Regions from separate parts of the Lentibacillus songyuanensis genome, predicted to be linked through region 1. Evidence: riboswitches for the same ligand, from Rfam matches in the RefSeq annotation. Region 1 holds a riboswitch; each other region holds the start of a gene.
The links. Region 1 has a riboswitch for thiamine pyrophosphate ahead of tenI (thiazole tautomerase TenI). Riboswitches for the same ligand answer to the same signal wherever they lie in the genome.

Region 1 (7,720 bases):
AGTTATCATGGAACCGTTTATTTCTGGAGGAGGAGTCCTTGTCCCATCACCAAAATATATCCAGTGTGTTGCTGAGATATGTAAAAAGCATAATGTACTTTTAATTATGGATGAGGTCGTTGCCGGTTATGGCAGAACAGGAAAAATGTTTGGCTTCATGCATGCAGAAGGTGTACAGCCGGATATGGTGACCATGGCTAAAGGATTGACTAGTGGCTACTTACCATTAGGGGCAACCGCCGTTAAATCGGAAATTTATGATGCGTTCAAACAGGCAGGTAACGATAAACATTTCCGTCATGTATCCACATACGGTGGTCACCCAGCAGCGTGCGCGGTTGCACTAAAAAACATTGAGATTATTGAGCGGGAAAACATCGTGGAACGTGTACAAAAACTAGGCGAAACCAAACTAGGAAAGCTGCACGCGTTGCAAGATCATGAAAATGTTGGTGAAGTTAGGCAAAAAGGATTTCTGCTAGGGATTGAAATGGTTACGGATAAACAGTCGAAAACGCCAATTGATGAGGCAACAATGGGTGAAATCGTAGGAAAGTGTAAACAAAAGGGTCTGATTATTGGGAAAAATGGCGATACCATCCCAGGGCAAAACAATGTCATTATTATTGCACCTCCTTTATCTAGTACAGAAGAGGATTTGGATTTTATTGTGGATACCGTTTCGTCTGTCATTCGCAGTATCTAGATTGTGATCTTCTATTTACCTGACTATAAACGGGGAAATAGAAGATAGATGGGAAGGTAATCAATTTGAATTATGAACGATTAAAGACGTTTATTGCCGTTGCCGAAAAGAAGAGTTTTTCAGAGGCTGCTAAAAAGTTGTATGTTACCCAACCAACGATCACATCACAGATAAAAGCATTAGAAGAGGAATTGAATACTAAACTGTTCGAACGGACAACCAAAAAGGTGGCAATGACACCGTCGGCAAACATTTTATTGAAATTTGCCAAAGAGATTGTACATTTAAGCGACTCAGCTCAAAAAGAAATTTCACAAATGGAAAGTACAGTAAATGGTGATTTGCGGGTGGGCTGCAGCCTAACGATTGGTGAATATATACTCCCGGAATTCTTAAAACGGTTTAAAGATACATTCCCACTTGTGCCAATGCGTGTGGAGATCGCCAATTCGCAAAGTATTGTTGAAAATATAAAAGACCAGGTCATTGATATAGGTCTAATCGAAACACCAATGGAAGATCAGCAAATTGTAAGTGATCCTATTTTAGAGGATGAACTTGTCTTAATTGCAAGACCAGATTATTTTTCCGGAAATGAATTACAAATTCCATTAGAAAAGTTAAAAACAGTACCATTAATTATTCGCGAGCGGGGGTCTGGAACACGGGCTGTTGTGGATCAGTATCTTCAGCAGGCTGGGCTAACGTTGGATAATTTGAATGTGGTGATGGAATTGGGTAGCACCGAGGCAATTAAAGCAGCAGTTGAATCCGGTTTGGGAGTCTCGTTTGTTTCCAAAAGTGCGATAAAAAAAGAGCAAAAGTTAAAATTATTGAGGACATATCAAGTAAAAAATATTGCATTCTATCGATATTTTTATATCGCATTTCGAAAAGACCATGTTTTGAAAACGACAACCGAGCTGTTTATCAAAGAACTTCAAGACATTATTCAGGAAAAAGAAGTCGGTAAGTTAATCCCACTGCCAACAAGTAATTGTTGATAATAAATTGAAGATTTTTTGAAGGAGGAATTAAAATGGTAAATCAACAAGCAGAAGTGAAAAAGGCAACAAATCCAAAAGTAAAGATGACACCGAGTGAGGCAATTGTCGAAACATTGGTGAAAGAAAATGTCAAAGAGGTTTATGGAATCGTTGGCTCCGCCTTTATGGATATGCTTGATCTTTTCCCGACAGCTGGAATCCGTTTTATCCCGGTTCGTCATGAACAAAGCGCTGGTCACATGGCAGATGCATATGAACGTGTTACTGGCACGGCTGGTGTGATCGTTGGTCAAAATGGCCCGGGGATTACAAATATGGTAACCTCCGTAGCCGCGGCCAATCAGGCGCATAGCCCAATGGTCGTAATATCCCCGTCGGCAGGAACAGGATCCATTGGATTGGATGGTTTCCAGGAAGCGAATCAGGTGTCCATATTTGAAGATATTACAAAGGAGACAGTACGTGTCACACATAAGAATCGTGTAGCTGATTGTTTGCGAACAGCTTTTCGAATTGCGTATGCCGAACGGGGTCCAGTTTTGTATGATATCCCACGCGACTTGTTTTATGGAGAGATGGAGGATTATATTCTTGAACCAAATCAATACCGTGCAGACAAACGGGGCTATGGTGACCCAACCGCTATTGAACGGGCTGTTGCGTTACTAAAAGATGCGAAAAACCCGGTGATTATTTCCGGCCGCGGTTCGGTTGATGCAGACGGTGTTGATTCGGTTGTTAAACTAGCCGAACATCTGACAGCACCTGCAGCATGTGCATACATGCATAATGATGCGTTTCCGGCAGATCATCCGCTTGCTGTTGGTCCAATTGGTTATATGGGATCAAAAGCTGCCATGCATACATTAAAACAGGCGGATGTTGTTCTGGCCATTGGTACACGTCTATCCCAATTTGGCACGTTGCCATGCTATGATATTGATTATTTCCCAAAAAATGCCAAGATCATTCAAGTCGATATCAATCCGCGTCAGATTGGGCGTACACATCCAGTTGAGGTCGGAATTATCGGTGATGCTAAGGCAGCCAGTGACGAAATCTATCGCCAGCTCCAATCAGCAACGCCATCTCCGGCAAAGAATTCACAACGTTTGACGGAAGTTAGTAAGTTAAAAGAAGAATGGGATCAGGAATTAGTTGATCTGGCAATGGAAGACGGCAATCCGATAAATCCAAGGCGGGCACTATTGGAATTGACCAAAGTACTTCCAGAGAATACGATCATTTCGTCTGATATTGGTAACGTATCATCAACAGCTAATGCGTATTTGAAATTTAATCAAACACGTCGGCATATTGCGGCACTGACTTTTGGTAATACTGGTTTTTCCTATCCAGCAGCAATTGGCGCGCAACTGGCTGAGCCGGATGCACCTGTTGTCGCGATTGTTGGTGACGGTGCATGGGGCATGAGTTTACATGAAGTTAGCACCGCGGTCGAGCAGAACATCCCAGTTATTGCTTGTGTATTTAACAACAGGTCATGGGCAGCAGAGAAGAAAAACCAGGTTGATTACTATGATGATCGTTATGTCGGATCAAACATTGAAGGCCCTGACTTTGCTGAAGTAGCAAAATCGATGGGTGCGCTTGGCTATACGATTGATAAGGCAGAAGATATTGGACCGATTGTAAAAGAAGTATTGCAACAAAGAAAGCCTGCCGTTTTAAACATCTACGTGGATGGAACACAATTGGCCCCGCCATTTAGAAAAGATGCGTTACACATGCCAATTCGTTTGTTGGATAAGTATAAGCATTTGGATTATAACGAGTGGAAGAAATAAAATAGAGTGGGAGTCAACTGCCCGTAAAGATCCAAATCTGTTCAGTGGGGGAGGAAAGGCAGGCTAGGAACGCCACGTCCTGTGGCGACGCCTGCACTAGAACGTCCTGTTCGTCGAAAACTCTCACCGAATGAAGTTTCACTTTATAAAATTTATTGACAAATGGTTCATAGATGGGTACCATACAAATGAAAGTAAAATTAAATAAATAGCCACTAGGGGTGCCTTTAAAAAGGCTGAGATTAAAGTAGGAACTTTAAGACTCTTAGAACCTGAACTGAGTAATGTCAGCGTAGGGAAGTGATATGATAGAACGAATGTTTAAGGAATGGAACACTATTAAATAGTGTCTATTTCTTACATTTAACCATGATTGATCAAGAACACAATCACTGGTGTTCTAAACATAATGAAAAAACCACTTTCAGATGCGTTGGCATCATGAAAGTGGTTTTTTATTTGTGAAAAATACGCTTCAGTTGAAAGGGTAGAGGTTCATGAAGTGCAACAAAACTTTGAAAAACAAGCGTGTGATATCCACCAACAAAGAATTACATGTTATTTCCACAGGACAACAAACAGCTAAAACCCTGGTTCAAATAGTCACAATGATTCATAAAGCTGTTGATGCGATTCATCTTCGTGAAAGAAAGTGGACGGCTGCCGAGTTGATCCAGGTAATTGAAGCTTTAACCGATCGGGGCGTGCCTTTTGAAAAAATCATCATCAATGACCGGGTTGATATTGCACAAGTCAAAGGGGTTGGTGGTGTACAGCTTGCCCACCATAGTATTAATGCCTCAATGGTAACGGTGTCTTTTCCATCATTGAAAGTGGGTTGTTCGGTTCATTCTCTTAGTGAAGCATTAATGATCGAAAAAAAAGGAGGTGATTATCTTCTTTACGGACATATTCATCACACGAACTCAAAAAAGGGAATGATACCAAGAGGATTAGATAACTTGCGAAAACTGACCCAGCAAGTAGCGCTTCCTGTCATCGCTATCGGAGGAATTACTCCGGGAAATACACGTGAAACGTTGGCAGCTGGTGCGAGTGGAATTGCTGTTATGTCAGGCGTTTTTTTGGCTGATGATCCGGTGCAAGCGGTTATGGATTATCGTAAAGCCATGCAACCACAGGAGGTGATCCCGTGAATTTACGTGTGAATGGTGAACATATGACTGTACCATCTACGGTTGTTACCATTACCCACTTACTTGACTATATCCAAGTGAAAAATCCCATCGTTATTGTTGAACATAACAAGCACATTTTAGAAAAACATGATCACGACGGCACCACATTATCAGATGGAGACAAAATAGAATTAGTTCAATTTGTAGGAGGCGGTTGAAATGCTGACCATTGGAAATAAACAATTTAACTCAAGATTGTTATTAGGTACAGGAAAATACCCGAATTTTGACATTCAAAAGGCAGCGGTTGAGGTCTCAGAAACTGAAATTTTAACGTTTACCGTTCGCCGGATGAATATTTATGAGCCAAACCAGCCCAATTTCCTGGAAAAACTAGATTTAGCGAAATATAGTCTCTTGCCAAACACGGCTGGTGCCAAGTCAGCTAAAGAAGCTGTACGACATGCCAAGCTTGCAAGAGCATCAGGATTATGTGACATGATCAAAATAGAGGTCATTGGTTGTGACAAAACCTTGCTGCCAGATCCAGTCGAGACCTTAAAAGCAACAGAAGAGTTGTTGAAAGAGGGATTCACTGTTTTACCATATACGTCTGATGATGTGGTACTTGCCAAAAGGCTGGAAGAACTTGGCGCACATGCGATTATGCCAGGTGCATCACCAATTGGATCAGGACAAGGAATTATCAACCCGGTTAATATAAGGTTTATCGTTGAACAGACAAACGTTCCAGTAATTGTTGATGCCGGAATTGGCTCGCCGACTGATGCGGCTTATGCGATGGAACTTGGTGCGGATGCGATTCTACTAAATACCGCGGTTTCAGCTGCTAAAGATCCGGTCAAAATGGCAAAAGCGATGAAGCAGGCAGTAGAAGCAGGACGCTTGGGATATAAAGCAGGTCGTATTCCGAAAAAACGAACTGCCACCGCAAGCAGTCCAATGGAAGGGATTAGTGTTGGTTAAATAGCCAACATAAAGGAGCAGATGAACGGATGAATAATCGATATTCCAGACAAACGTTATTTAAGTCAATTGGTGAAGAGGGCCAACAAAAAATGGCGGGAAAACATGTGCTTATCATTGGTGCCGGTGCGCTGGGAACAGGAAATGCAGAATCGCTTGTTCGTGCAGGTGTTGGGAAAGTAAGCCTTGTTGATCGCGATTATGTGGAGTGGAATAATTTACAGCGACAACAACTTTATGTGGAAGAAGATGCGAAAGATCGGATACCTAAGGCGGTTGCGGCGAAAAAACGGCTTCAACAAATCAATTCAGAGGTGACCATTGAATCACATATTTTAGATATTACCCCACCTGATATGGAACAACTTATTGAAGATGTCGATCTATTGATTGATGCGACTGACAACTTTGACATCCGTATGATTATCAATGATGTTGCGCAAAAATATCAAATTCCATGGATTTATGGGTCATGTGTGGGCAGCTATGGTATAAGCTTTACTATTATCCCAAAGGAAACACCTTGTCTTCACTGTTTAATGGAGGATGTTCCAATTGGTGGTTTAACCTGTGATACGGCGGGAATTATCAGCCCTGCTGTCGGAATGATTGTTGTGCAGCAGACAGTAGAAGCATTTAAAATACTTACGGAGAACTGGGATGTACTCAGGAAAAAGTTGGTTTCTTTTGATCTATGGCGCAATCATCATTCATCAATCGATGTGTCAACGATGAAAAAGGCAACTTGTTCATCTTGTGGGAAAAACCCAACATATCCTTTTCTCGCTTATGAAAATCAAACAAAAACGGCGGTGCTTTGCGGAAGAGATACGGTGCAAATCCGACCTGCCAAAGGACAAAAGCGTAATTTGCCAGCGATTGCCGAGATGCTTGCCGGAAAGGGTGGGAAAGTGGAACAAAACCCATTTCTTCTTTCGTTTACGATTGACGATCAACGTCTTGTCATGTTCCAAGATGGCCGTACGCTTGTTCATGGAACAAATGATAAAACAAAAGCAAAGACACTTTATTATCGTTATTTTGGGTAGAGGTCATGACAGATAATGAGAAATGGTGACTTTCATAGCTTGTGTAAACAGAGTGAGTTGGGAGAAATTTAAATTCACCGTAATAAGAGGGATGCTTTGTGGCTGTTTTGCAATGGTTTGTTGATCTTGGCGCTAGTGTGATGCTTCCGATTATCGTTTTCATCTTTGCCCTTATACTAGGAACGAAGGTAGGGAAAGCTTGTCGATCAGGATTAACAGTGGGAATTGGTTTTATTGGATTAAATTTGGTTATTGATCTGTTAACGGATAGTCTTGGACCGGCTGCACAGGCAATGGTAGACCATTTCGGATTGGAATTACATACGATTGATATTGGTTGGCCAGCGACATCAGCCATTTCGTATGGGTCGGTTTTAGGCAGTTTAGCAATCCCGATCGGAATCAGCGTAAACAGTTTTTTATTGATGCTTGGATGGACCAAAACATTAAATATTGATCTTTGGAACTACTGGCATTGTGCGTTTACAGGATCACTTGTCTATTCGTTGACTGGTGACTTTGTACTAGGGCTGCTGACGATAGTTGTCCATTTATTACTAATCTTTTTATTGGGGGATTTCATCGCGAAGGATATTGAGGCGTTTTATGGTTTTAAACAGATGACATTCCCCCACGCTGCATCTGCCCCGTCTTATTTAGTTGCCAAGCCGCTAAATTGGTTGTTTGATAGAATACCTCGCTTTAATAGGTTGGGTGCCAAGCCGGAAACTATCCAAAAAAGGTTTGGGATATTTGGGGATTCAACTATGATCGGTATCCTCATTGGGGGATTGATCGGTATTTTGGCGGGGTATTCTATGACGAATATTTTACAGCTTGCCATGCACACCGGGGCTATTATGCTATTGATGCCTAAAATGGTTGCCCTCTTAATGGAAGGGTTGGCACCTGTTTCCGAAGCCGCGGGACAAATGGTGAAAAAAAGATTTCCTGGTCGAGACTTATATATTGGTATGGATAGTGCGTTATCTATTGGCCATCCAGCTGTTTTATCAGCTTCACT
Region 2 (7,720 bases), on a different contig from region 1:
CAAATATAACCAAAGGACAAGGAAAAGCATTAGCAACATTGTCTATTTTTGCGTCCACATCTGCTGCGTTCGGTCCTTCCATTGGCGGGTTCCTGATCGCATCATGGGATTGGCAATCAATATTTCTGATTAATTTTCCATTCATCATTCTATCCTTTGTTATGGCCATTTTTATTTTGCCGTCAAAAGGACAAGGAAAGATTGAATTACGTCGTATTGATTTTGTTGGAATTGCCCTATTTACAATAACGATGATCGGCTTAATCTTATTCCTGCTTTCACTTGAAAATAATATCCACTGGTCTGCATTGATTATCTTCTTACTAGCTGCCGGCGGCTTTTATTTTTGGGAAAACAGACAACAGGAGCCATTTATTGATCTGGCATCGTTAAAACAGAATTCTAATGTAACCATGGTTTATGCGCAATTTACCAGTATCAATTTGATCTATTATTGTTATTTCTTTGGATTTCCAACCTTTTTGCAGCAAGTTCAAGGGTACAGCGAGGAGCATACGGGATTAATCATGCTGGCATTGGCAGGCTTTAGTGTGATTGTCGCACCGATTGCGGGACAGATGATTGACCGGTTTGGATCCAAACTGCCGCTTGTTACTGGTGCTGTGCTTTTATTAATTGGGACCGCCCTTTTGCTAACATTTCGAGAAGATTCATCCCTGATCTGGTTTTTGGTAATTATGTCGATTCTCGGCATGAGTAATGGGTTTAATAACATTTCCATGCAAACGGCACTTTATGAACAGGTAACACCTGAGGAAACCGGTTCAGCTTCCGGACTATTTCAAACCAGCCGCTATCTTGGATCCATTCTTTCATCGTGCTTGCTTGGTATTGCTTTTAACAGTCATTTAGATATTCAGCACCTTCATCTGGTAGCGATGATCAGTCTCATTTTCTGTGTATTAGTTATTGTATTAGCACTGCGCCTTCCTAAAAATAACCGTTTACGTACCGGGGTGTAAGAAAGGCGCTGGAGCCGGACATGGCCTATTTTGGAATGAGTAAAATGGAGCCTAATTTTTTATACTTATCTTTTTAAAAAAAGGGGGACAGTCTTCCACCACATTGATGTATTAATGTGGTGGAAGGCTGTCCCCTTCCATTTATCTCATGCTTAACAGGCAGTAAGACCCCAACTTCAGGATTTCGAGGTGAAACTAAAAAATAAGCATAACAAAGGTCCGGTTCTGTTCTCAGCCTGCACGATGCAGCTCACAAAGCGTTGCAGCAGGATACCTGAGAACTTAGCCTTTGCGCCTCTATTCAGTAAGGGAAGAAAGGCAGGCTAAAACCATCACGTCCTGTGCGTCGAACCCCTCACTGAATGCAGTTTCACTTTATCCTCTTTCTGGTTCTAGTTCTTGTTTTCGAGGTAATTCTGGTTCTTCTTCTTGTGTTGTTCTGCCACGTTTGATGAAGAACGACAGAATTAAACCTACAACAGCAAATACGGTCGATACCATAAACGCATCATTGATCCCATGAACTTGTGCAAGATTAGCAGCATGCAGCATGTCTTGCTGGTTCTGTGGATCGAAATGGTTTTTTATAATAATATCCTTAATACTGCCTTTTGCCTGATTCGTCATAACTGTTACAAGGAACGCAGTACCAATTGCACCTGCTACAGCACGAACCGTATTCACCATTGCTGTGCCATGTGGATGCAGCCGTTGTGGCAGTTGGTTAAGCCCAGCGGTCATAATTGGCATCATAATCATCGACATACCAAACATCCGGATCGTATAAATGACGATGAGATACATATAACTCGTTGTATCGGTCAAATCCGTGAACAAATATGTTGTTACTACCGTAATGGCTAATCCGAATATTGCTAGTGGCCGTGCACCAATCTTATCAAATACTTTACCAGTGATCGGCGACATAATTCCCATTACGATTGCGCCTGGCATCAGCATTAGACCCGAATTCATCGGTGTGATATCCAGGATGTTCTGTAAATATAACGGGATCAAAAGCATTGGCGCAAACATTGCAACCGTGATTGCTACATTAATAACTGTAGTAAGCGAAAAGATCCCACTTTTGAACACCCTAAAATCCAGCATTGGGACTTCGACAACTAATTCACGCCAAACGAACAAAGCAAGGCCTACGAATCCAACGATCAGGCCAATGATCACTGTTAGACTGTCCCAACCGTTCGTGCCAGCAGTACTAAACCCGTACAGAATACCGCCAAATCCAATCGTTGACAGAACAATTGCAAATACATCGATACTTGGAAAGGTCTGTTTGGTAACATTTTTCAAGAATATGATTGCCAAAATAGTCGTTAATACGGCAATAGGCAAGATAATATAAAATAATAATCTCCATGAATAGTTTTGAACGACAAATCCCGATAACGTTGGTCCTACAGCTGGGGCGAAGATAATTGCAATACCAATAATCCCCATTGCTCCACCACGTTTTTCAACCGGAAACAAGGCTAAGACAACCGTTGTTAATAACGGCATAATAATTCCCGCACCAATTGCTTGGATAACCCGCCCAGCCATTAAAATAGTAAATCCCGGTGCTATTCCACAAATGAGTGTACCTACAGTAAATAAACCAATCGCAGTAATAAATAATTGTCTGGTTGAAAACTTTTCCATTAAAAATGCAGTAATCGGGATCAATACACCATTCACCAACATAAACCCAGTCGTGATCCATTGTGCGGTGCTTTCTCCTATATCTAAATCCTCCATAATTGAAGGAAGAGCCACATTCATCAATGTTTGGTTTAAAAGCGATACAAACGCGCCCAAAATAATAACCGCAAGAATAGGCCCCTTTTTAATATTCGTTACATTAGTTGTTGCTGATTCAGTCATACTTCTTTCTCATCTCCTATTTCTTTATAATACGTGTGCAACATGAAAACTATTCTATTTTGATATCCTCAAAATTACGCAGCAACTTTGACGCGGTGTCCTTAAAACGGATTAATTCTTCCGTGGTTATCCCCTGAAACAACTTCTCAATAAACGCTTTTCGGGCCGCATACATAGTCTTGATCATTTCTTTCCCTTTATCCGTAATGGACAAATAAACCACCCGGCGATCTTGTTGGGTTCGATTTCTTTCCACATAACCACCCTCAACCAATTTATCTGTCAAGCCAGTCAAGCCGCCTGTAGTTATGGCAAGAATAGTTGCTAGTTCTGATGCACGCATTTTGCCATTATAATATAACTTATAAAGGACAAGAGCTTCCGTCCTGGAGAAGCTTGACTTTGTATGCCTTCTCCACTCTTCAGGAATTTTCTTCGTAATTTTCCGGAAAACATCTTCCAACTCAAGAAAATCATCCTTTTCCAAAACGTCTCCCCCCTTTTTTAAACTAACTTTTAGAAAAGTATCTTACTACTAAACCATTTGATAACAAGATGAAATTATACACTCCTGATTTTCTGATGTCAATCGTTTTTTTATTTAAAAGTTTATCCAGGATTTCCGGCGTAATTGATGACAAGCAAACCATTCTTTGATAGGATAAATTCAATAGGAAGAATTCACTTTATTTCTACTACTAGGGGTGCCCAAATGTGGGCTGAGAGGAAAGCCGGATTGCTTTCTGACTCTTATGGACCTGATCTGGTTAATACCAGCGGAGGGAAGTAGTTGTGATAAATCACAATAAACTTTTTTCCGATACAGGCTAGGTCCATTACCATGGATCTAGTCTTTTTATATGATACAGAAAGGAGGAGACGGAGAATCAAATCAGTATATTAATTTAAAACGGTACATAGGAGGGAAAAACATGACTTTTTCACAATCGCTAAACCAAGTACCATGTGCTCTAACCATCGCCGGCACAGATCCTTCAGGTGGTGCTGGCATTCAAGCAGATTTAAAAACATTCCAGGAGTTTAAATGCTATGGAATGTCGGTGATTACTTCTATTGTCGCCCAAAATACAACCGGCGTTCAGGATGTGCATCATATCCCAATTAACATGATTGATAAACAACTGGACGCTATCATTTCTGATATTCCATTTCAAGCGTTTAAAACGGGGATGATCGCTACTGTTGATATGATGGAATGCATCGTACAAAAAATCGCCAATACCCATGTTCCATATGTAATGGATCCGGTAATGGTAGCGACAAGTGGTGATGCATTAATTGACGAAGATGCCCGTGATTATTTACGAAGGCAACTGCTTCCCATGGCAACGTTAGTAACACCTAATATACCGGAAGCAGAATACCTGTTAGGCGAATCCATTCATACAATGGATGATCTTAAACAGGCTGCTGAGCAAATTGTCAGGAAATATGGAGTAGATGCAGCCCTTGTAAAAGGCGGCCATTTAGCCGGAGATGCCATTGACTTTTTATACGATGGAAATAAAATACATCCTTTCCGTTCGGAACGTATTGAAACAAAAAATACCCATGGAACAGGCTGTACCTATTCTGCTGCAATTACTGCGTTGTTGGCCAAAGGTATTCCACTTCCCGAAGCTGTTAACAGCGCAAAGCAATATGTAACAGCTGCTATTCAACATTCGTTTGCATTAGGGCATGGCAGTGGTCCAACGAATCATTGGGCGCCACGGTTAGAGGAGGTAATCAAATGAATCAGACAGTTATACATGAAGTACGGGAAAATAACCCACTTATTCATCACTTGACAAACCAGGTAGTCATGAATTTTTCAGCCAATGGGTTATTATCGTTTGGCGCCACCCCAGCCATGGCAAAGGCCAAAGAAGAAGCCCGGGAAATGGCAATGCATGCCGATGGAGTACTTATTAACATTGGTACGATTACACCATCCGAAGTTACAGCAATGATTGAAGCGGGAAAAGCCGCCAACGAAAAAGGTATTCCGGTCGTGCTTGACCCAGTCGGTATTGCAGCAACGCCTTTTCGCGATACGACGATTAAACAAATTTTAAAAGAAATAACTCCCACCATCATCAAAGGCAATGCCGGCGAGATTGCGTATCTGGTCCATGTGCCTTGGGAGACGAAGGGACCAGACGCTGTTGGGGAAGGAAATATTGCTGAAGTTGCTGCCAAAGCTCAGGAAATGTATCAAACAGCCGTGGTGGTTACTGGAAAAATAGATATCGTCTGTACGGGAAATTATTTTAAAGAAAATCGAACCGGACACCCGTTTCTTACAAAAGTCACAGGGGCAGGCTGTCTGCTTGGCTCGATCTTAACAGCTTGTCTAACAACCAACGAACCACTAGAGGAACGGATCCAAACGGCTGTAGAATTTTACGGACTGGCCGCGGAATATGCTGCTACTAATCCTAATGTCTCTGGGTCCGGGACTTTTCTGCCTTATTTTATTGATGCACTTTCTTTAGATGCTGAGCAGCTAGCAAAACATTCAAAGTAAATATCCAAACCAGCACATAGGAGGTACATGATCAATGAGCATTCCATTTCAAAGACAACAATTAAGGAAATATTTTATCATGGGAACGCCAAATTGCAGGGGTAAGGATCCAGTTACTTTGCTAAAGGCTGCACTTGATGCTGGGATCACTGCATTTCAGTTCCGGGAAAAAGGAAAAGGATCCTTAACAGGCAACAAAAAGCTAACCCTAGGACTAACATTCCGCCACCTGTGCTTAGACTACAATGTTCCATTTATCGTCAATGATGACATCGAATTAGCGAAATCACTTGATGCAGACTGGATCCACGTTGGCCAGGACGATCAACCTGTTGAGCGTGTACGCGAACAGTTCCCTGACAAAATCATTGGACTCTCTGTATCAAACAATCATGAGGTACAATCAAGTCCAATATCTTTCGTGGATTATGTTGGAGCCGGGCCTATTTTTCAGACCACATCAAAGGAAAATGCCAAAGAGCCAGTCGGTTTGCCTTGGATACAAACATTAAGCAAAAAATTCCCGAATCTACCTATTGTTGGCATCGGAGGGATTACTACGGAAAATGCAGCATCGGTCATTGATTCTGGGGCGGATGGCGTATCGGTTATTTCCGCTATTACACAGGCCGAGAATATTAAAGAAGCTGTTATGGGACTATAATTTTTAAATAAAGCTGCTCCTCACCATACGTGGAGCAGCTTTGACTTTTACCTTTATTCATTTTGATCCGCATAAACAGCCATTGCTTCACACATAAATTCAGCCAATCCATCGCCAAATTGGTCAATGTTTTTCTTGAAACGATCATCAGCTATATACATTTGGCCAAGCCCTTTGAACGCGGCCAATGAATAATTTCCGATTTGATTCAAGTAATCATACCATTTCTTAATGGCTGCCTGTGCCTTATCCGATTCAGGATTCTCATGGCGAATGGCTGCCAGTTCACGATACAAGGCATTAAAATTATCAGCCAATGCTTGCTGCTCATGCTTAGACATCTTGTTTACCTTAGCACTCGATTCATCCACTGCCTGATCCCCCCATTGATCGCGTGCCTCTTGCTCATATGGGTTATGGCTAAAATCAAAACCGGCAAATTTTTCTTTATCCGTCATATCCAACTCTCCTTTCCTGTTCTGTATTGTCTTATCAACCAAGCCAATCATGTTATCAAGCCGTCTGCGTTTTTCGAGCAACATATTCCGCTGCACTGCTAGCGCCTCGTCCCTGTCAAATGATGAGCTGTTGATAATTTCTTTGATCTTTTTCAAAGGGAAGCCCAGTTCTTTGAAAAACAAAATCTGCTGCAACATATCCAGGTCTTTGCTGGAATAAATGCGGTAACCTGATTCTGTAGTGTCTTCCGGAGTTAGTAACCCAATTTCATCATAATGATGTAGTGTGCGCACACTAATACCCACTAGATCAGCTACTTCTTTTACTTTCATCATGAACAGTAACCTTCCCTTCAATAACTACTATAATCCCTAACGTAACGTTAGAGTCAATAACAAAATAAAAAATAGGAAACCGCCATTTACAAAAGGGCAGTTTCCTATTTTTATTCATTTGCTGCATTTGTTGGCATTTCCCTTGGCGAAGCCCGATATACAAACAAGGATAGGATAAATGCAAGTACGGCGATACCAAATGAAATCAAATACACCAGCTCGACACCTGCAACCATCGATTCGCTAATCGTCGTCGGATCGTTTGGATTGGTAGCCTTACTCAAAAAGCTGCCTTGACGCGCACTCATAATACTAATGAATACCGAAACACCTATCGCGCCTGCTACAGGCTGAAGAGTTGTCATAACTGCTGTTCCATGAGGATACAAATGCTTTGGCAGCTGGTTTAAGCCATTCGTTTCCGCCGGCATCATCATGGCTGAAACGGATAACATTAGCAAAATATACCCAATAATAATCACCCATATCGGCGTGTGTAATCCTAATCTGCTCATCATGAACATCGTTGCACATAACACAGCAGAAGCAGGAATTAACATGACCCGCGGTCCGTATTTATCAAACAAATGACCCATCACCGGTGACATCAGTCCATTTAGTACACTTCCCGGCAATAAGACCAGCCCAGCTGTCGCGGCAGTTAACGCTAACGGTCCCTGCATATACATCGGCAAAATAATTTCAGACGCAAACATCGCCATAATAATAATCAAAAACATGATCACTGCATGTGCATACATCGGATACTTGAATACCCGAAGATCCAATAATGGCTCCTTTAGCTTTAATTGCCTCCATGCGAAAAAAATTAAAGCAATAACCGCAACGAGTATCGGAACATAAG
Region 3 (7,720 bases), on a different contig from region 1:
GACTATGCCGCAAACGGGCGCGATTGTTGAGCAACACAGGCAGAAAATAATCAAATATTTTATAAACCAATAGTAAAAGAGTGGTACATATTGTATATGTACAATATCATTTCCCCTATAAAATAAACATGTACAAGTTTATTCGCAAATATAGTTTTATGATAGATATCCCATTGTTCAATTGATTTTAATATCTTAAAAATCGGTTGTTGGTTCTGTGGACTTTTGGATATGGGTGTTAGGCATTCCGTGTATTATTATCTTTTTTGTATTTTGTGCAAATGTTGATTAGCGAGACCCCGTTAAATATAGTTGGATCATTAAATCCCCTTAGATATAATTGTCTAGAGGGATTTTTGTCCAAGGCAACGTATCAATCTTTCGCAAACCGGCCCATTATGTTGAATAAATCTTGCATCAATGTCCCACGGGGCAAGCGTTCTACCCCGGCTACCTCTGCAATGGTCAACCAGAAATAATAAGAGCTGATTGAACATATATTACGAATGGACACGAAACTGGCGAAGGGACTGGGCACATTCTTGTATAGTTGGGACATTTTGCTGTATATGGGGGAGAGAACAATATGGAATTAGTATATTTTGCAGGTGGATGTTTATGGGGAGTACAAGCTTTTATAAAAACTTTACCTGGAGTTAAGTTTACAGAGGCGGGAAGAGCTAATGGAACAAGTCATACAATTGAGGGTGATTATGATGGGTATGCCGAATGTGTCAAAACAGGATTTGATCCGACGGTTGTAACAATCAGGGAATTAATGGCGTATTTATTTGAAATCATTGATCCATACAGTTTGAATAAACAAGGACAGGATGTTGGCGAAAAATACAGAACAGGAATATATAGTGAAAAGTATGAACACTTAAAAGAAGCGGAGGCGTTTCTTAGTGAGAGAAATGATTATGACCTTATAGTTGTTGAAGTATTACCTCTTACAAACTATGTGAGAAGTGCAGAAGAACATCAAGATAGGTTAGCTAGATGTCCGAATGATTATTGTCATATTCCGGAAGAAACATTAAGTAGATATAAATAAGGAAGAACATTAAAAGGGAACAGAATCGGTAAATTACTTTCAACAATTCAAACGGGCGTAAATCGGGAATAGGTAATAGCGACTAAATTAGACAAAGAAGCAATCAAATTTACTAGGGTAAAATTAATAAGAATAATAAAAACTTTAGACTCGGAAGGCTTAATTCTCATATACAGTGGCCTTATATAGGTTTCGCAACCTTTTTGGAGAATAAGGATTTACATAAATGGGATAAAGCTGCTTGCCGGTGAACCTAATGATTCTTGTAAAGTATTCTCGGTGATGGGGGATATAATAGTTTCCCGTCTGATGATTTACAACTTCGGAAGCACTATAGGGTTAAAGTCCAGTATTTGTTTTTCCCAACCCTCGACTTGAGAGCTTAGAAATCCTTCAAAACACGAGAGTTTCTATTTTTTTAAAAAAGGTCTTCTATTTTATAAGAGTTTATGATATTCTTTATATTCCGATTGTCAACCAATATTATTATATGTTGACAATATAAAAAAGACCTGCGGTAAGATGTCAAGTAGAAAACAAATAAATATTTAGTTATCAAGGTGCGAATTGCTTAAAAAAGGCAATAGGAAACTAGACCAGTAAATAAATGGCAATTACTGGAAACCAATTCAAAGGATGTAGAAGCTATTTATGCTTCATATATCGACGCTCCTCTTGGCGCGTAGATTTGGTTTTTGCGTAGTAGCGCATCAACCAAACGCACTAATTTTCTTGCGGTTAGGGCGAGTGCTCTTTTATGTTGGTGTTTCGGTACTTCCCTATACTTTTTCGTGTAATAGGCGCTGTATTCGGGAACTCGCCTTCTTATCGAGTTGGCGGCTTCAACCAGATAATATCTCAAGTATTGATTCCCGTTTCGCGACAAGGAAGTGTCCTCTGCTGTAAATCGACCTGACTGTTTCTTACGCCAGTACAAACCAGTATATTTGGCAATTTTGGTTTCATCTTTAAAACGCTCAATTTGGCCAATTTCTGCAATGATGCCAGCCGTAAATACCGGGCCCAAACCGGGAACGGTTTGAAGGGTCTGCTGTAATCCGGCCATAATGCGTGTAATGGATTTGTCAATTTCCTTGACCTGCCTTTGAAACGTCTGAATGACTGTAATGGACGTAGCCAGGATGGTATCAATTGAGTCTTCCATCACCTTGTCCAGGCGGTAGGAAGAACGAACAGCTTTTTGAATGGATTTAGCCACTTGTTCTGGGTCTTCAAAACGATTTTTACCCTTGAAGCGAAGATAAGCGGCTAATTCTTCCAGTTCCATTTGTGCCAGCTCTTCCAGGCCGTATTGTTCAAGAAACAGATCCATCATGGCTTTACCAAAGACAGATGACTCAACTTCTTCGGTAAATGTGTTGCACTTGAAACTAAGGTGTTGTAGAAATCGTTGCTTTTCCTGCGTAACCTGCCGCACCAGCTGATATCTGGAGCGCGTTAATTGTTGCAGGGCAACGTACTGCTCCTCTTTCACAATGGACATGGGCAAACGACCGAAACGAAGGTAGTCAGCGATGATAAACGCATCAATCTCATCGGTCTTGTCCATGTCGCTATAGCTTTTTTTTGAAATTGGCAATCTGCTTGGGGTTCATAACGAATACCTTCGCCCCCAGACCACGCATAAATTCATCATTGTGTAAAAACATAGATGGATGAAAGCTGTAAACACTGGTGGATTCAAGCCCGATTCGCAGCACATCAACCGATTGACCTTTGGCTGTATCAAGAATAATGTCTCTAAGCCGTGTTGCACCCGGAAGGTCATTCTCAATAGTGAAGGAATTAAGTTTCTCTCCTTCGCCATCTAAAAAACAAACTTTGATATCAAATGAACTCACATCTAATCCGACAAATAATTTCATGGGGTATTCCTCCCTTCAATTTAGAATCATTGGAACTTGTTTCTTGGACGCTCTGAGATATCCCTAGTGTGGACGCTGATCAGCAGCCTCGTGTATGAGTACTAACCTTGTATCGAAAGCCGCCCCAGAGCTACTACCATCTGGGTTCGAACATCAAGGTGTACAGCCTGCGTGTATGAAGATCGACACGTACACTGGGAAACAGTCTTTCTAATGTGGAAAGCCACAAGGAGTGAAAGAATTGTCCCAAATGATCCTAAGACCATTATCTAGGAATATCTTAGAGCGTCCAAGTTATTGATTTCTTAAAGCAGTTTTTTCTAGTAATTTATAGGCTGAATAGAACGCCTAAATATAATATACGAGGGGTGATGATTATGAAAAAAACAAATTGGTCGGCACTTAGTATTACTACAGCCAGCGTGTTCGTGGCGATGACGGCAATTGGTGCAAATATCACATCAATTGCACCATTTATGGTTGTTGGTGGTGTACCGATAACGTTACAGACATTTTTTGCGGTGCTGGCAGGTATAGTGCTGGGCAGCAGACTTGGAGCATTTTCCATGTTTGTTTACATGATGCTGGGGCTTGTAGGAGCGCCGATATTTGCACAGTTCAAAGGTGGAACTGCAGTCCTATTTTCGCCAACGTTTGGTTTCATTTTGTCTTTTATTATAGTAGCTTATGTTGCTGGGAAACTGGTTGAAAAGAAGCGGAGTCTGCCAATGTACATAACTGCAGCACTGATTGGTATGGCAATTAATTATGTTTTTGGGACTAACTGGATGTATGCGGCGTATCTTTTCTGGTTTGATGCGCCGGAAGGTTTCACATACGGACTGGCGTGGGCATGGATGATGGTGCCATTACCGAAAGATATTATTCTTTCAATTGGTGCAGGACTTTTCGCGTTTAGGCTCAGAAAATCAGGTATCGGGGTTCAGCGTTTTCAAAAAGAGGATGCAGCGTAGATTTCAGGAAGGAGATGCATACATGGAATACAGTAAACTGGCAAAAGGTGTTTTGGCCGGATATCAACTGACAGATGAAGAGGCAATTGGCATGCTGAAATGCCCTGATGAGGATATTTTGCAATTGTTAAACGGTGCATATCAGATTCGTAAACATTATTATGGAAACAAAGTGAAACTGAACATGATTATTAATACGAAATCCGGAAACTGTTCGGAAAACTGCGGTTATTGCGCACAGTCAAGAGATTCTAGTGCATCAATTGAAAAGTATCGGATGCTGGACAAGAATTCGATTATAAAAGGTGCAGAGAAGGCACAGCAGATGCGCTCCGGTACTTACTGTATTGTGGCGAGCGGCAAAGGACCGACTGATCGGGAATTGAATCATGTAGCTGAGGCAGTCGAAGAAATCAAAACCAAATACAATCTGAAAATCTGTGCTTGTCTTGGCATATTGAAACCTGAACAGGCTAATAGGCTTAAAACTGCCGGTGTCAGCCGGTACAATCATAATATCAATACTTCAGAAAATCATCATGATGCGATCACGACAAGTCATACGTACCAGGATCGGGTTCGTACTGTGAATGAGGCAAAACGGGCGGGTATGTCACCATGTTCCGGTGTTATTGTTGGAATGAAGGAAACAAAGGAGGACGTCGTGCAAATGGCCATGGCATTAAAAGAATTGGATGCAGATTCTATACCAGTAAATTTCCTGCATGCAATTGATGGAACCATGCTGGAAGGCACCGATGAACTAAGTCCGATATATTGTTTGAAGGTGCTTGCCATGTTTCGCTATGTTAATCCGACAAAAGAGATACGTATTTCGGGTGGCAGAGAGATTAATTTAAAAAGTCTTCAGCCACTAGGTTTGTATGCAGCGAATTCAATTTTTATCGGTGATTATTTGACAACTCTTGGCCAGGAAGATACGAAAGACCATCAGATGCTTCGTGACCTTGGTTTTGAACCAGATTTTGTATATGATGAAGCGAATGTTTTAGATGAAGAGATTGCTGCGAAAACTGCGAAGTTTTTATCACCAAACAAAAATTAGCATATCGGTGCCCCTCTCGTGATAACCTAATGTTTTTGGACTGATCGTCTTTGTTAGGCTTTAAATTAAATTAATATATCTAGAAGTCTTGACTCTCGTTGGCAAGAAAGAGGATTATTCAAAAGTTTTTTTAAATTTGTACAAATTATCATTGTTGTGCTATACTAAATGCGGAAATTAAAATAAACACTACTAGGGGTGCCCAAAAAACGTGGGCTGAGAGGAAAGGCGTTAGAAACTTTCCGACTCTTACGGACCTGATCTGGTTAATACCAGCGTAGGGAAGTAGTCTGACATGACAATGTTTCAAAATCAGAGCTATTTCAAGCTAGGTCCAATTATTGGATCTGGCTTTTTTCATTTTCCCCTTGTAGGAATGAAAGGAGCATGAAATGAACCGCACACGCCTACTGGCAACTATGGCCGTCTTTGTCGCTATCGGATTACTAGGGTCACAGTTCATATGGTTTCCGGCAGGTGTTGCAAAAGCTTATCCTGCGCAACACACCTTGAATGTAATATTGGTTGGTTTATCGTAGCAAAAAAGAAGGAATTACAATACAACCAATACCAACGGCGTTAACAATTTCTGGCACGGATCCAACAGGAGGAGCAGGAATTCAGGCCGATTTAAAAATACTTCAAGAGCTAAAAAACTATGGAATGTCTGTGATTACATCAGTTGTTGCTCAAAACACAACTGGCGTCAGGGATGTTCACCATATGCCAGTTTCCATGATTGAGGTTCAACTTGATTCAATTATTGAAGTTAACGAAGGAATAACAATATGGAAAAAATTATTTTTATAGAACTGGTACCGGTCTTGATGTACATGGCCAAGATGTTAATGTGGCGGCATCTCGGGCTGTAAAGGATGCCATTCATTATAATTCAATGCCCAGTATTCGCAGTATGCTACCCGATGGCGATTTAAACAATATGAAGGTCAATGTTAAGCTTGCGATTCCCCAACACTTGGAACAATAGGAACCCGATAAAATCAAAGAGTTGATTCCATATGGTCAGGTCACGATTGAAGTTGTAACAGGCGGTATGGCAACGACAAGTGACATTTTCCTAGAAGGTCAGCGAGATAAAAAGATTTTATGTATATAGTGAATGCTGCAGTGGAAGTAGGCTACTAAGTAGACAACTTTCAATAAATTTAAGGAGGACATAGCAATGCGTTTTTCGGAATCTTTGAAAGCTGAAACTAAACAAAGCTGGACGTACAGTATGAATCATCGGTTTGTTCAGGGTATTGTCAAAGGTGACTTACCATTGGAAACATTTAAAAATTATATTATGCAAGATATCTATTATTTGAAGCATTATGGAAAAATCCATGCATTTGCAGCTGCTCATGCGAATGATTTTGGCCAAGCTGCATCTTTAGCCAAAAAAGCCCAAAACACGGCTGAAGCAGAAATTACTGTTCATAAGGGACACGCCAGAATTCTCAATATCACAGATGACGATATAAACCACTTTAAGCCGGCACCAACGGCTTATGCCTATACATCTCACATGTATCGGGCCGCATTATCCGGCAGTTTGGCGCAAATAGTTGCATCGATGCTTCCATGCTACTGGTTATACGCCGACATTGGTCTGGAAAATCAGGATGCTAAACCCGAGGTGGAGATTTATTACAATTGGATTCAGATGTATGCAAGTAACTGGTTCCAAGAATCTACTCGTGAAATGATTGACTTACTAGATGATCTAGCAGCTAAAGCGAGCAAGACAGAAAAAGAGAAAATTAAGGCTCAGTTTGTGACGGCCAAAGAATATGAACTTGCCTTCTGGGAAATGGCCTATACATTTGAAACGTGGCCTTCGGAACAGAAACAAGCAACAAATATATAACTTTCAATTAATCATATAATGAATAGTCACCAACCTATTAATAGGCTGGTTGCTTATTAGACGCCGTCCAACTCTCTTCCATAAATGTCTTTTTGTTAAAAGGGTATTTATTCCAATTACTTAATGATACGATAAATTATATTACGGTATTTTAAGGGGTGACAATTTGAAAGAAATATGGGGCTTTTTAAACAGTGGTTTTCATGATGCGGCAACGAATATGGCCATTGATGAAACATTATTAAACTGGCATAGTGAGGGGAAAATTCCACCGGTCATTCGCTTTTACGGTTGGGATAAACCGAGCCTTTCTAAAGTCGGCAAAGAAGCGTTAAAGTCCCAAAGTGCAAATCTTAAGACAGTAACGAAAGATAAACTTGACCATCTCAAAAATGTGGGGATGGAAAAATCAAATCAGGCCTTTCAAAATTTGAAGTCTTCCACATCGAATCTATTGCAAAAAAATCATGATGAAGAAGATTATGTCAATGAAGACGAGGAACAAGATGAAAGCAATGAAGATAGCGAAGAGACAGAAATGGGAGAACACAAGGGAGATTATCAAAAAATAAAAGAAGAGAATGATGTGTTGCAAGATCGGCTGCATCATCTTGAGGAGAAATTAGACAAAATTCTTGAGATCAACGATGATAGCGATGATGAAAGTAAAGCCACAGGAGAAGATCCAGAAGATGATTCCGAAGCGGATACAGATAAAGAAGCGAAATCAAAAAAAGATGGATCTAAAAAGAATGCAAATAAAAAAAATAATAATGGGGAGCAAAGTTCCAAGAAAAGCGATTCAGAAAAGTCACGAAAGAAAAAAACACAAAAAAAGGGAAAAGCGGATGAGGATGAAGAAGATAC
Region 4 (7,720 bases), 190 kb from region 1:
GAAGTAGATTTGACGTGTGCTTTCTGAGATCAGAGTGTCGAAAATGAAAAGCCAGATGTCACAGCTGATCGATGAAAAGTAAAAAAATGATAGATGAAAGTGAAGGGGGAAAATAATTAATGGGTATTAAGAAACAGCTAGGAATGGGAGTTATGTCGGCAATATTAGGTGTTACGTTAATTGGCGGGGGTACTTATGCGTATTTTAGTTCCAGTGAAACATCCAATAATACATTTGCAGCTGGAACACTCGATTTATCGGTTAACCCCACAACAGTGATTGATGTGGATGGTCTGCAACCTGGAGATTCCGTTATCCGCGATTTTGAATTGCAAAATAATGGGTCATTGGATATTGATCAAGTTTTATTGGAGACTGATTATAGTGTGATTGATGCAAAAGGCGATAATACCGATGACTTCGGTAAAAATATTGAAGTGGAATTTTTATATAATGCTGATCAGCTAAATGAAGTAATTTACCAAACTACATTGGCTGAATTGAAAGATATGTCACCGGAAGCAGTTAATAATGAAGTGTTCGCTGAATTTCTTGGTGAAAAAGGTCTGGAAGCAGATTCTTCTGATGATTTAGTGGTTAAATTTAACTTCATTGACAATGACGAGGATCAAAATCAATTTCAAGGAGATTCATTAAACCTGGAATGGACATTCAATGCCAAACAAACCGCTGGTGATGACAAATAAGCGGTTTGCGAAAGTGACCACCCGGACTTGCTTTGTGGTAAAGGCAGGTCCGGGTGGTTTTTCTGTCTTTAATGAAACCAAGGATCTACTATATTTGCACACCATATCTTTAATTTTTCAAAAGACCGGATACAAGCTGCATTTTTATCAAGATATTTCTTTATTCAATGCCTTAAATAAGGCAAATACCATTAAAATCATGACAAAGGAGAATGGTAGAGCCGCTATAATGATGGTATTTTGCACCGCCGTTAACCCACCGACATATAGCAAAATCAATGCGACAGAGGATTGCGCCACACCCCAAATGATTTTGACGTTATTTGGCGGTGTCAATGAACCCTTCGTTGACTGCATACCTAAAACAAATGTCGCTGAATCAGCCGATGTGATAAAGAATGAGCCAATTAGCAAAATCGCAATAATGGAAAGGATGAACGATAACGGCATTTGGTCAAACATATTAAATAAAACAAGCTCGGTAGTGTATTGGGTCAGGTCAACACCACTATTTTGTACATCGCCTGCTGTTGTACCAAATGCAGCAAACCATATCGATATAAACAGTGTTGGAATGACCATCACACCTAACAAAAACTGCCTGATCGTTCTTCCTCGAGAAACTCGAGCAATAAACATTCCTACAAAAGGAGCCCAGGCAATCCACCATGCCCAAAAGAAAATGGTCCAATTATCATGCCAGGCCCGGTTGTCATCCGCGAGTGGTGCAGTACGAAAGCTCATCTCCACAATATGCTGCATATACTTCCCGAACGTGTCGGTGAACATATCCAGTATAAGTAATGTAGGACCGACGATTAGGACGACAATGAGTAACAGGACGGCAAGCACCATATTCGTATTCGATAAATATTTTATCCCTTTACTTAATCCGGACCATGCCGAAATAATAAAGAGTACTGTCACCACCGCAATAATTATAAATTGGGAGGTAAAGCCAACGCTTATTCCAAACAAATGTGAAAGCCCTGCATTAATTTGCGCTGCCCCAAAACCAAGCGACGTCGCGACGCCGAACACGGTTGCAAACACTGCCAATACATCGATCAGAACACCGAGCGGGCCGTTCATTTTCTCCCCGAATATCGGCTTTAATGTTGCCGAAATCAACCCTGGTTCTTCTTTGCGGAATTGAAAATACGCTAATGACAGTGCGACAATTCCATACATAGCCCAAATATGGACGCCCCAATGAAAATAACTATAAGCAAGCCCTTCCTTAAAAGCAGCTCCTGTTCCCGGTTCTTCTGATGCGGGATCGAGCGCATAATTAAATAATGGTTCAGCAGCGCCATAAAAAACCAGGCCAATGCCCATTCCTGCTGAGAACAACATGGCAATCCATGTCGGTGTAGAAAAATCGGGCCGTTCATGGTCCTTGCCAAGTCGAATTTTTCCGTATGGACTGATCGCAATAATAATGGCAATAATAATCATGACCGACATCAGCAGCATGTAATACCAGCCAAATGATGTCGCAACAAACCCCTTAATGTTTCCAGTTATTTTTTCAAATTGAGATGGAAAGGCAGCGCCAAATATGACGGCCAAGGCTACTAAAACTAATGTTATATAAAATACTTTCGAGACTCTCTTCATGTTCCCCCCTGAGAAGTTTTTGACATAACAATAACAATAACAAAGTCTTAGCCACAGTGCAACGTAACATAGATGGAACCAAATAAATGAACCGCAATTGTATTATCATCAATTAGAATCTTCAATAAATAAAAAGATGCATGAGCAACCAACTTGTGATATGATAAGGGTAATTTAATATGACAACGTACCACAAGGGGAGCGTAAGGCTGAGAGCGAACCAATGAGTTCTGACCCTTTGAACCTGTTAGTTAGTACTAGCGTAGGGATGTGGTGATTAAAATACTTATTGGTAATGATACTGGTTTACAAGAATTCCTGTATCTTTAGCATGCACATTTCATTCACTTATGTCTCCCTTTTGGTTCGTTCAGGAGGAGGCATTTTTTAATATGCGAAAACTTGGCTTGCAAACAATGATTGAAGTGGCGATATTCGCTGCATTTGCTATGGTGCTCGACTTATTGCCGTCATTACACTTTGGACCATCCATTTCGATTTCTTTTGCAATGGTACCCATTTTTATTGTAGCCTTCCGCTGGGGTTTTGCCGCAGCTGCCTCGTCAGGGTTTCTTTGGGGACTGCTGCAGATAGCACTGGGCGAGGCATGGATTTTAACACCGACGCAAGCATTTATTGAGTATTTTATTGCGTTTGCGTGTATTGGATTTGCCGGTTTGTTTAGTAAGCAAGTGAAAGGTAACTTATTGAAGAATTATAAGGGGCGTGCACTGACCTGGATGACCATTGCTGTATTTGCTGGCGGTGCCGCTCGATATTTCTGGCATTTTGTTGCCGGGGTGATTTTTTTCAAGAAATATGCCATTGAAGCGGGTCAGTCACCATATGTGTATTCACTTGTTATGAATGGGATCACGTATCTGGCTGTATCGATTGCCTGTGCGATCGTTTTAGGATTGATTATTTCGAAAGCAGGACAGATCGTTACAAGTGCTAAACGTCTGAACGAACAACACAGAGCAAGTTAGATGAAAAACAGCCAAGCATGATACAAATACTTGGCTGTTTTTATTTGTTTCAGCTCGTTCAAAGAAGTATTTGATGAGATTATTTGTTTTTCGACATTTTTCTATTCGCTGGAATCCAGATGGTGTATACTAGAGTGGAAAATGAATACTGTGTAACAGATTCAGGTGTCTAGCTATTTGACTTAAAATGGAAGTTCGGTGTGAAGCCGACGCGGTCCCGCCACTGTAAATGGTTGTTGCCTTGCGAACCACTGTACATGGACATGTATGGGAAGGGAACGGGTAACAAGAACCATGAGCCAGGAGACTGCCTGATTCTGAAATCCCACGAACCTACGCGGATAGGAAGGGTGTGTTAGCTTGGCGGATCCTGCCGTTTTGTAACGAAACCGGTGATCAACCACTATGGTTAACGTCAGCACCTTTCATAATAGAAGGGTGTTTTTTCGTTGGCTAGAAAATTGTAAATTTTTATGCCTGTGAATAAATGGATGGCAGAGGGGAAGTTCAGCTAAGATCGCGACGTCTTGTCGCAACGCTGAACTGACCTACATCCTGTAGCCCTCCGTCCGGCTCCAGCGCGAAAGCTGTAGTGGCCAACACCCGTCTCCGTACGATAAGTCAACATCGGAGCAGGGGAAGTTCGGTTAAAACCGCCGCTTTGTGCGGCAACACTGAACCACCTTGCTTGGCAGGGCGCAGTCAATACGTCGCTAACCGGGCGCTTTTAGCCTTTGCCCTCACCGTGAAAAACAACTAGGAGGAATGATCATTGAAAAAGATTTATTTGCTTTTATTTTCTGCTATTCTATTCATCGGCATATTAGCCGGTTGTGGAAATTCAGAAGATAACGCTGACAAAAGTAAAGATAAAACAGACAATACCAAAACAGAACAGACAGACGAAGCAAGTTTCCCGGTAACGGTTACGGATGGGAATGGGGATAATGTAACTATTGAGGAAGAACCAGAACGAATTGTATCGGTTATACCAAGCGATACGGAAATTGCCTATGCTTTAGGTCTGGGTGATCAAATCGTCGGTGTATCGGATCACGATGATTATCCAAAAGAGGCAGCGGAGAAAGAAAAGGTTGGCGGGATGGAATTAAATGTTGAAAAAATCCTATCACTTGATCCACAATTAGTCCTTGCCGATCAAAGCAATGACGAGAAAGCACTAAAACAGATTAACGAAGCAGGTATTCCGGTGGTGGTCGTTGCCAGTGGTACTAATTTTGACGAGGTTTACGATGCGATTTCTTTAATCGGTCAGGCAACAGGAGCCCAAGATAAAGCGAAGCAGATAGTTGGCGATATGAAAGAGAAACTGACAGCTCTTGAAGACAAGGCAAAGGCTATCGGTCAGGATGAACAAAAAAAGGTCTACGTGGAAATCTCACCGTCACCGGATATATATACACCGGGAAAAAATACATTTATGGATGAATTGTTATCGATTATTCATGCAGAAAACGCAACTGGCGATCAGGATGGTTGGGTGAAGATTAATGAAGAACAAGCAATTACCAGTAATCCGGATGTGATTATTACGACGTATGGTTCCTATGTAGAAGATCCTGTAGCTGAGGTCGCGAAACGTAGTGGCTGGGAAGATGTTAAGGCGGTAAAAAACAAACAAATTTTTGATATTAATGAAGACCTTGTCAGTCGTCCAGGTCCACGATTGGTTAATGGTGTTGAGGAACTTGGAAAAGTCATTTATCCAGAAGTTTTCGATGACTAAGCGGATCGCAGCATATGGATTATTGGTACTACTACTTATTGTTTCTGTACTGCTGGGCATTTCGATCGGGTCGGTTCATGTACCAGTCACAACTATTGTACAATCGATTTTTTCAGCAATCACACACACATCCATTCCCGATTCCGTTGATCCGATGTATGTAAAAATTGTGATGAATGTACGGCTACCACGTGTGGTGTTATCGGGGATCATCGGTGCATCGCTGGCGATTGCGGGGGCTGCCTTTCAGGGATTATTACGAAATCCACTGGCAGACCCGTATACGCTGGGGGTTTCTTCAGGTGCCAGTGTTGGAGCAGTGCTGACGCTTTTTTTTCATTTATCCTTACCGTTTATCGGGTTGTATACGTTGCCAGTATTGAGCGTTGTTGCATCATTCATAACGATTTTTATGGTGCTTTTTTTTGCCAGACGTGTCGATCGTGGCATGCGAGTGGAAACGATTATCCTGACTGGTGTTATCTTTAGTTCATTTCTTGGTGCACTCATCTCGTTAATGATCGCACTCACAGGAGATGAATTACGACAGATTATTGGCTGGCTGCTTGGAAGTGTGTCCATGCGCGGCTGGGATTATGTCTGGATTATTCTGCCGTTCTTTGTTGTCGGGGCAGGCATATTAATGCTGCATGCTGCAGAACTAAATGCGATGTCCTTTGGTGAAAACCAGGCCAAGCATTTAGGGGTGAACGTGGAACGTAAGAAGTTAAATGTGCTGATAGCTGGCTCTATTTTAACCGGAGCAGCAGTAGCAGTTTCTGGAACAATTGGCTTTGTTGGTCTGGTGATTCCCCATTTTGTCCGCATCGTTTGGGGCCCCGACCATAAACATTTGCTGCCATTATCCATTTTAGCAGGTGCCGGTTTTCTGATTTTGGCTGATTTAGTATCCAGGACAATTATTGCACCGGCTGAATTACCGATTGGTGTGATCACCGCCTTGATTGGTGCGCCGATTTTTGCTGTTATTTTAATCCGCCGGCGGACTTGAATGATGACTTGCCTTAAGAAGGGAAAGAATCTTGTCAAGAAGGAGAAAAGAATCACGCAAGGTCGGGAGAGAGCAACCCGAAGTCGGGAGAGAACCCCATCAAGTCGGCAGAGAACAACCCATATTCTGAAGGTGATTTCCTTCAATCGAAAGCGAAGATCGCCCAAGCTCACTAAAACACACCGTCGTCGAAAGCAATGGCACAATTGGAAAAGGGGTAACAAATACATGATTCACGTTCACAATGTCTCAGGCGGGTATGCAAATAAAACAATCGTACACGATGTTACCTTCCAAGTGAAGGAAGGGGAGTTTTTTGGAATTATTGGGCCGAATGGGAGTGGCAAAACAACCCTTTTGAACATGGTTAGTGGTATATTGCCTGTACAGCAGGGAGAAATTACATTGAGTGGTCGGTTAGTCACGGATTTTTCTGCTAAAGATTTTGCCAGACAGGTAGCTGTTTTACCACAGCATACATCGCAAACGTTTAGTTACACCGTAAAGGAGACGGTTACACTTGGCCGGTATGCCCATCAAAAGGGACTGTTTTCCTCGCTAGCAAAAAAGGATGAACACGTTGTCCATGATGTTATGCAAAAGACCGGTGTTAATGCATATCAGGATGCCTTGCTGGATCAATTATCAGGTGGGGAGAGGCAGCGGGTTTATTTGGCACAGGCATTGGCCCAGCAGCCGAAAGTACTGTTACTGGATGAACCGACTAACCATCTTGATCTGGCTTTCCAGAAGGAGCTGCTTGATTTGCTCAAACAGTGGACGGTAAATAAAGAGCTGACGGTGGTATCCATCTTTCATGATTTAAACCTGGCAAGTATTTATTGTGATCGATTATTACTATTGCACCAAGGCCGGACAAAAATTTGTGATCGTCCGGATGACGTGTTAAAAGCAGCTACCGTCGAAGAAGTTTATCAAACAAAAGTGGAGAAACATCCTCATCCCAAAATTCCTAAGCCACAAATTATGCTTGTACCGGAAAAGCTGGAGACGCAAAAACCATTTCCTATTATCGATGACCGATTATTGCACATAAATGAAGAAGGGCTTTATCTTCAGTCCCCATATCCATTAAAAACGATGTCATCCGGTGTGACGGGTTCAGGAACAGGCTGGTACCAAACGTTTGTCAATCGGCATGTAGACAGAAACCTTCGATGTGATGATTATCAACAAGAAATGATGGGCTACTTAGCATCACGTGGATTTGATCCAAATAAGACGGTTGGGATGAAAACAGCTGCCAGCCCAACCGATGTGGCCTATCAATTCGTATCATCTGATGACTGCTCGGTATTTATCGTGGTGACTGCAGGAAGTGGCAATGCGGTCGATACAGCTCACGTGGGAAATCATGAATTTCATTCGAACCAACCATTTGTAACCATCAATACATGGGTCTTTGTAAATGGTAATCTAACTGACACGGCCTTTATTCAATGTATGATGCTCGCAACGGAAGCAAAGGTCAAGGCATTGCATGAGATTGCTGTGATGGACAATGTGACGGGAACCTCAGCAGACAGCATTCTTATTGCAGGGACACAGCATGGTCCAACACTTACCTATGGCGGATCGATCACATCACTTGGAAGCCTTGTCGGTAAAGGTGTTTATACGTGTA

Region 2: linked by a shared signal. The riboswitch ahead of thiD (bifunctional hydroxymethylpyrimidine kinase/phosphomethylpyrimidine kinase) and the one ahead of tenI (thiazole tautomerase TenI) in region 1 are both predicted to bind thiamine pyrophosphate.
Region 3: linked by a shared signal. The riboswitch ahead of WMZ97_RS21170 (energy coupling factor transporter S component ThiW) and the one ahead of tenI (thiazole tautomerase TenI) in region 1 are both predicted to bind thiamine pyrophosphate.
Region 4: linked by a shared signal. The riboswitch ahead of thiT (energy-coupled thiamine transporter ThiT) and the one ahead of tenI (thiazole tautomerase TenI) in region 1 are both predicted to bind thiamine pyrophosphate.

What each region holds. Positions count from the first base shown of each region.
Region 1 covers NZ_JBCLVH010000003.1:122,003-129,722, reverse strand. Annotated here, with positions in the region: gene WMZ97_RS04710 (aminotransferase) at 1-706, shown strand, start outside; gene WMZ97_RS04705 (selenium metabolism-associated LysR family transcriptional regulator) at 772-1,710, shown strand; gene xsc (sulfoacetaldehyde acetyltransferase) at 1,746-3,521, shown strand; TPP riboswitch at 3,729-3,837, shown strand; gene tenI (thiazole tautomerase TenI) at 4,019-4,678, shown strand; gene thiS (sulfur carrier protein ThiS) at 4,675-4,878, shown strand; gene WMZ97_RS04685 (thiazole synthase) at 4,880-5,647, shown strand; gene WMZ97_RS04680 (thiazole biosynthesis adenylyltransferase ThiF) at 5,677-6,696, shown strand; gene WMZ97_RS04675 (PTS galactitol transporter subunit IIC) at 6,795-7,720, shown strand, end outside.
Region 2 covers NZ_JBCLVH010000006.1:150,234-157,953, reverse strand. Annotated here, with positions in the region: gene WMZ97_RS08505 (MFS transporter) at 1-983, shown strand, start outside; gene WMZ97_RS08500 (DHA2 family efflux MFS transporter permease subunit) at 1,359-2,867, opposite strand; gene WMZ97_RS08495 (MarR family winged helix-turn-helix transcriptional regulator) at 2,917-3,354, opposite strand; TPP riboswitch at 3,558-3,669, shown strand; gene thiD (bifunctional hydroxymethylpyrimidine kinase/phosphomethylpyrimidine kinase) at 3,800-4,624, shown strand; gene thiM (hydroxyethylthiazole kinase) at 4,621-5,397, shown strand; gene thiE (thiamine phosphate synthase) at 5,432-6,061, shown strand; gene WMZ97_RS08475 (MerR family transcriptional regulator) at 6,115-6,852, opposite strand; gene WMZ97_RS08470 (MDR family MFS transporter) at 6,966-7,720, opposite strand, start outside.
Region 3 covers NZ_JBCLVH010000039.1:1,772-9,491, reverse strand. Annotated here, with positions in the region: gene WMZ97_RS21190 (peptide-methionine (S)-S-oxide reductase) at 587-1,057, shown strand; partial or broken gene WMZ97_RS21185 (IS110 family transposase) at 1,707-2,943, opposite strand; gene WMZ97_RS21180 (biotin transporter BioY) at 3,321-3,917, shown strand; gene bioB (biotin synthase BioB) at 3,940-4,983, shown strand; TPP riboswitch at 5,168-5,284, shown strand; partial or broken gene WMZ97_RS21170 (energy coupling factor transporter S component ThiW) at 5,376-5,504, shown strand; partial or broken gene WMZ97_RS21165 (bifunctional hydroxymethylpyrimidine kinase/phosphomethylpyrimidine kinase) at 5,542-5,751, shown strand; partial or broken gene WMZ97_RS21160 (Lin0512 family protein) at 5,772-6,129, shown strand; gene tenA (thiaminase II) at 6,167-6,853, shown strand; gene WMZ97_RS21150 (hypothetical protein) at 7,074-7,720, shown strand, end outside.
Region 4 covers NZ_JBCLVH010000003.1:310,034-317,753, reverse strand. Annotated here, with positions in the region: gene sipW (signal peptidase I SipW) at 1-7, shown strand, start outside; gene WMZ97_RS05545 (CalY family protein) at 120-707, shown strand; gene WMZ97_RS05540 (glycine betaine uptake BCCT transporter) at 855-2,327, opposite strand; TPP riboswitch at 2,513-2,613, shown strand; gene thiT (energy-coupled thiamine transporter ThiT) at 2,720-3,316, shown strand; cobalamin riboswitch at 3,463-3,645, shown strand; gene WMZ97_RS05530 (ABC transporter substrate-binding protein) at 4,089-5,063, shown strand; gene WMZ97_RS05525 (FecCD family ABC transporter permease) at 5,056-6,075, shown strand; gene WMZ97_RS05520 (adenosylcobinamide amidohydrolase) at 6,304-7,720, shown strand, end outside.